2 linked regions of the Fodinibius salicampi genome follow. The main gene of each other region encodes a partner of the protein of the gene in region 2 in a complex. Links are inferred from orthologs where the notes say so. Each region holds a gene or a part of one and is shown on either strand. Other genes may lie near its edges.

Region 1 (3,289 bases), on a different replicon or contig from region 2:
TCTTCGCCATTTTTTAAAAAAATCAGATCGTCATGCACATCAATCCAGGCATCACTTTCTTCTGTTTTTATAATCTCGGTATCGCCGGTATTTGCATTAGCAAGCATCAAGTCCTGCTTATTTTGCAGTCTGTTCATGCGACGAATGGCCAGTGTCTCGGGATCTTTCGTCCAATTGATGCGGGGGATATACTGATCATTTTCTGAACCTATATCCATCCATACGGTATTATCCTCATCCAAATCATAAACTCCAATTTTGACCACCGAATTTTCCTCACCGGCTTTCGGATACTTAAAGCGTGTGAGTCCAGGGTACAATTCTCCCCATTCGGTCATAAAAAATTCTTTCACATCAGACTCATCAAAACGATAAAAGGCAATCTTTTCCCCATCCGGAGACCAGCTCCAGGCTTTTGCAAAACCAAATTCTTCTTCGTATACCCAGTCGGCCGCGCCATTAATAATCTTATTAAATTCACCGTCGGTTGTGATAGCTGTTTCCTCACCGGTAGACAGGTTTACCCAATAGAGATTATTTTCCTGTACAAAAGCAGCCTTTTCCCCTGACGGAGAAAGCTGGGCATACTGCTGTTTTTGGTCCGATTGGGTCAGCTTTTGTGTTCGACCGGTTTCAAAATCATAAATGAAATAATTTTCACGGGTACTGCGCCGCCAGATCGATTCGACATCGGTTTTGATAAGTACCTTGCTTTCATCCGCAGAAAACTGGTAATCCTGTATAATGATCGGCTTATCACGTCCCGGTACTTTTAAGTCCGAAGTAGACATCAACACTTCATAATCCCCAGTGGTAATATCATATTTTCGAATCTCAATATCACCGTTGACACGCTTCAAAGTACTGTAATACCGGCCATCCTGCATCCAGTTTACATTTTGGATACTTTCCGCTCTAAAGGTGTTATCGAATATATGGTTGAATTGGACTTCCTGGGTCTGGGCTGAGAGAGGCTGCAGAATCCAACCAAAAATTATGGCTAATAAAAGTAGTTTCTTCATAGATCGCGCATGTTAGCATTCAAGTTTCCCAAAGCCAAGTAACAAATCTAAAGAGCTCTCCTCAGCTACTCTTCAAATTTGTGGAGTAAAATATTCAATAGCTTGGTCATTTCGTCCTTCATTTGATTACGGGGGGTAATAAAATCAAGAAACCCATGTTCCAACAGATACTCGGATCGCTGAAATCCTTCCGGCAGATCGCGACCGATAGTCTGTCGTATCACACGGGGGCCTGCAAAACCGATCAGAGCTTCCGGTTCGGCAATATTAAAATCGCCCAGCATCGCAAAACTGGCAGTCACTCCACCGGTAGTGGGATTCGTCATTACGGAAATATAGGGAACGCCCGACTCCTCGAGTTGTGCCAGTTTGGCCGAAGTTTTGGCCATTTGCATCAGGCTCAGCACACTTTCCATCATTCGGGCACCACCAGATTGTGATATGATGATCAACGGTTTTTCGTGTTCGCGGGCGTGATCGATGGCCATGCCTATACGTTCACCGACAACCGATCCCATACTGCCACCGATGAAACTAAAATCCATGCAGGTAATTACAACATCCAAGTCATTCATCTTACCCACGCCAACACGTACGGCATCAGTAAGTCCGGTCTTTTCCTGGTACTCTTCCAATCGATCGCTGTATTTCTTACGGTCTTCAAACTCCAGTGGATCAGTTGGTACAATATCCTGGCCGATTTCTTCAAACTCACCGTCATCAAAAAGAAAGGAGAAATATTCTTCACTGCCGATACGAAAGTGATAACCGCTAAGGGGATCTACCCAGAGATTATCCTCCAGCTCGCGGCGGTGAACCGTTTCACCGGTCTTGGGGACTTTAATCCAGACCCCTTCCGGCATTTCTTTACGTTCATCCGTTTGGATATTTTTATCTTTTCTTTTAAACCAGGCCATGATCACTTTTTTAGTTTAAATGGAACCCAAAAATAATGATTCTCTGCCGAAGCTAAAATCTTTTTATTGGTCTGCTACATTTCTCGATATAAATGCCCCCATGAATGATTCAAGGGCATTATCATCTATAAAAAACTCTTTGGTAGATGTTATAACGGATTTTTTTCTTCTATAATATGTCGTGCTGAACTTATTTTACTTCAGAATTCGATTTATGAATTACAGACAGGGACTAATTCAAAGGATCTGATAGTTTTTTAGACAGAAGCCGCAAAAAAGCGTACTCCCATTCCAATTAAAATAGCGATGGTAAAGCTTAAAAGTGTTCCAAGAAGGATGTATTCCGTTGTCAGGCGCTGCTTCTCATCGTCCCGGAATCGCAGAATAGACTTCGCTGCAATTAGAAGACCAATAGCGGCATACTCTCCAACGAGTATAAACAGAAAAATAAGCAAGCGCTCCAAATATCCAATCCAGGCCCCGGCATTGGGCAATTCATCTGCCCGGTCTCCCACAACTTCTGCCCACCTGCCGCTTACAAACTGTATAAAGATACTACTTGGCCGAAACAGCAGTAACAAGCCTGCTCCATACACCGCCCATATGCCCCATTGTTCAGGGTCAATCACCTCATCTAATCCTCCGGGCACCTCCGTTAGTAATATAGCAATAGTAACAATTACCGCTATATGGGCAAGCTGATCTACAATAAAAGCCGTAGTTGTTTTCTGTTTATCTACCTGAACTTTGATGGCATCTACCAGCCAGTGAGTGAACGCCGTTCCTATGCCCACCAACAACCAGCTTTGCCATTGTGCTGCAAATAGATAGGCCAGAAAGCCCGCAATCAGTGCGTGCAGCGCAAGCTGTGGAGATTTCCACCTTTTTCGACGCTTTTGCCGCAACATATATTTGCTCTGAAGAAAAAAATCGGCCAGTAGATGCGCCATTAATAATTGAAAAAATAGTTGCAAAAAATTACTCATAATACCATTTGATTAGATTCTCATAGCGTTCAAGCATTTGGCGTAAACCCTTCCAATGAGTAGCCTGACTGTGTTGATTGACGGCTGATTGGGAAATGCCAAATTCCTCAGCTATCTCTCGTTCTTTCAGTCCCTTTAGTTTCTTATAAACAATTCTTGCCGCCGACAGCGACCACTGCTCTATGATCCATTCATACAGATACAGTTCAGTAGAAAGTTCTGCATTCAGCTGCTCCTGATCAGAAAATATCCCCGTGCCCAGTCCTTTTTCGGTAATCGTATCCAGGCATCTGCCCGAGCGTACAAAAGGGGGAGTATTCGTAATATCATTCAACTCAACAGATTCCACCTTACCTAAACCAAT
Region 2 (3,078 bases):
CTTCTATGATAAACTCTTCCAGCGATCGCTTCATACGCTTTATAGCATCTTCCCGGGTTGGAGCACTAACAATAAGTTTGCCAATCATCGAATCGTAATGGGGAGGAATGTTATAATCAGCATAAGCATGAGTATCAACGCGTACACTATGCCCCCCTGGAAGATGGAACACTTTTATTTTACCGGCTGATGGACGGAAGTTGTGTTCCGGATCCTCTGCATTAATCCGGCATTCAATAGCATGCCCTCTCATTTTAAATTCTCTATCCTCCATTTCTATGCCTGCAGCTGCCTTAATCTGTTCAGCTACAAGATCATAATTGGTAATTTCTTCTGTGACGGGATGTTCAACCTGAATACGGGTGTTCATCTCCATAAAGTAGAATTTCCTATCTTTATCTACGAGGAACTCTACAGTACCAGCACCCTCGTAATCAACGGCTTTAGCTGCGTCGATAGCTGCTTGTCCCATCTCTTCGCGCAGTTCGGGCGTCATAAGAGGAGAGGGGGATTCCTCCAAAATCTTTTGATGGCGTCGTTGCAGCGAACAGTCCCGTTCCCCGAGATGAATAACATTTCCATGCTGGTCGCCCAGAACCTGAATCTCCACATGATGGGGGTCTTGTACAAATTTCTCTATATATACTGCGGGATCATCAAAAGCGGTTTCAGCCTCCGATTTACACATGTTATAGTTCTGCTGCAGATTTTCCTTTTCATGGACAACCCTCATTCCGCGTCCTCCGCCTCCGGAAGATGCCTTAATAATAACCGGGTAGCCAATTTCATCACATATCTCTTTGGCCTCTTCCACCGATTCTATCAATCCTTCACTGCCCGGTACCACCGGAACACCACTTTCAATCATGGTTTTTTTGGCAACGGACTTATTTCCCATTGCATCAATGGCCTCAGGAGAGGGACCGATGAACTTAATATCATGCTCCCCACAAATACGGGAGAATTTAGCATTTTCGGAGAGAAAGCCGTAGCCCGGATGAATGGCTTCGGCATTGGTTATTTCTGCTGCCGAGAGAATTCTGGGAATCTTAAGATAACTTTCCCTGCTTGGCGGAGGGCCGATACAGACGGCTTCGTCAGCAAATTTAACATGCAGGCTGTCTCGGTCTGCCGTAGAAAAGACAGCAACCGTATTGATATCCATTTCTTTACAGGTACGAATAATACGAAGAGCGATTTCGCCTCTATTGGCGATAAGAATTTTATTAAACATGAAAGTCTGTTTTTATCCGATGATAAATAAGGGTTGATCATATTCTACCGGTTCGGCGTCTTCTACCAGAATCTTTTTCACTTCACCGGCGTAATCGGATTCAATTTCGTTCATTATCTTCATTGCCTCCACAATACACAGGGTCTGTCCTTGTTCAACCTGATCTCCAACCTTAACGAAAACATCATCATCAGGGGAGGGAGAACGATAGAATGTCCCTACAATAGGCGATTTAACAACTTCGCCTGAAGGTTCTGATGAAGACTCTTCTGCCGTTTCGCTGCTGGCCTGCTGTTGGGAGGAGGGAGCAGGCTGCCCTTGTTGTGGTTGAGCCGGTTGCTGCGGCGCCTGTGGCTGTGCAGGAACTTGGTATTGTACCGGCAACTGTTGCGGAACCTGCTGTTCTATATCGGCTTTCTTTTTAACTTTAATCTTAAAGTCTCCTTCTTCAATAGAAACTTCATTGACTTCACTTTCGGCAATGAGATCAAGAAGGTTTTCAATTACTTTTAAATCCATGATAGCTGATTAATTTGATGTTACACGTTCAATGTATTCGCCGGTTCGGGTATCGACTTTTATTTCTTCTCCTTCATTGATGAACAGGGGAACCTGAATAGTTGCCCCTGAGGTAAGCGTTGCAGGTTTACTTCCACCTTGTGCCGTATCTCCCTTAAGTCCGGGACGTGTATCGGCTACTTCTGCAACGATATGGTCTGGTGGATATACATAAAGTATTTGCTCGTTATCTACATCAACTACAAGAGTACAGACTTGTCCTTCTGCAATAAACTCAGATTTATTAATCCGTTCTTCTTCAATAGGGACCTGTTCAAAGGTTTCCTGATTCATAAAATAATAAAGGTTCCCGTCGAGGTACAGGAACTGGTAAGGTTGATGCTCTACACGCACCTCATTTACACTTTCCCCGGAACGGAAGGTTTTTTCGATATTTTTTTCATTGACAACACCTTTGAGCTTTGTGCGAAGAAAAGCACCGCCCTTGCCGGGTTTAACATGTTGGTAATCAACAATGGAATAAAGTTCATTATCAACTTCAATTACCATCCCGGTTCGAAAGTTAGAAGTAGAAACCTTGGCCATATATCTTTTTAAATTCATCTGAAAATTCTGGCTCAAAAATACCATGAGCTCAGAAGTATAACAAGCCCTTTCTTTTTTAAAGAAAGTTATTGATCAGGTTATAAAAGATCACAAGGGGACAGATGATCATAACCATTATTTTCCAAACTCGTCCCACAATGCCTCTGCCGAATCCTGGGTTCCCTGTTTCAAGTTCTTCCATTGCACTATCAATTTTCCAGACATAGCTCAAAAACAGGCATATCATGATTCCTCCTAAGGGTAAGCCGATCTGGCTGAAAACAAAATCAAGGGTGCCAATAAGAGAGGTATCAAATGAAATGATTAAAGCGATAGCCAGTATTCCGAGGCCTATATATTTAGCGGCTTTTTTGCGTTGCACCTGGAATTCATCAATCACATAAGATACCGGAACTTCGAGCAGTGAAATAGTTGAGGTTAGAGCGGCTACACTAAGCAAGACGAAAAAGGTGATCCCAAGAAAAATACCCCATATTCCACCCAGATCATGAAACAAGGAGGGAAGTACCTGAAATATCAGCGCGGGACCTGCAAGGAGTTCTCCTCCATCATCAAAAATGGCGATACCTTGTGCCTGAGCCATGTACATAGCAGGTATAATCAGAAGTCCGGCCAAAAAGGCTACGAGTGCATCCGTAGTGGTAACCCAGGCTGCGGCTTCCGGTACATTCTCCTGCTTGCTGAGATAAGATCCATAAGTAATAAGGGCTCCCATTCCT

What was found.
Region 1: the proteins of accB (region 2) and accD are in contact, whole or in part, in a solved structure (PDB 8UXZ), measured with the Escherichia coli proteins. The link is inferred for Fodinibius salicampi from one-to-one orthologs.

Annotation. Positions count from the first base shown.
Region 1 is NZ_BAABRS010000004.1:285,901-289,189, reverse strand. What follows is about bases 14-2,968. They hold accD (acetyl-CoA carboxylase, carboxyltransferase subunit beta), read right to left. Parts: upstream 1,940-2,968; coding sequence 1,088-1,939; downstream 14-1,087. Other genes in these bases: ABEB05_RS14805 (hypothetical protein), read right to left, coding at 2,918-2,968; ABEB05_RS14810 (DUF3307 domain-containing protein), read right to left, coding at 2,197-2,925; ABEB05_RS14820 (S9 family peptidase), read right to left, coding at 14-1,022. Outside these bases: more of ABEB05_RS14820, read right to left, coding at 1-13; more of ABEB05_RS14805, read right to left, coding at 2,969-3,289.
Region 2 is NZ_BAABRS010000001.1:858,241-861,318, reverse strand. What follows is about bases 1-2,744. They hold accB (acetyl-CoA carboxylase biotin carboxyl carrier protein), read right to left. Parts: upstream 1,754-2,744; coding sequence 1,247-1,753; downstream 1-1,246. Other genes in these bases: ABEB05_RS03505 (sodium-dependent transporter), read right to left, coding at 2,415-2,744; efp (elongation factor P), read right to left, coding at 1,763-2,356; accC (acetyl-CoA carboxylase biotin carboxylase subunit), read right to left, coding at 1-1,234. Also shown: more of ABEB05_RS03505, read right to left, coding at 2,745-3,078. UniProt on the Escherichia coli protein: This protein is a component of the acetyl coenzyme A carboxylase complex; first, biotin carboxylase catalyzes the carboxylation of the carrier protein and then the transcarboxylase transfers the carboxyl group to form malonyl-CoA.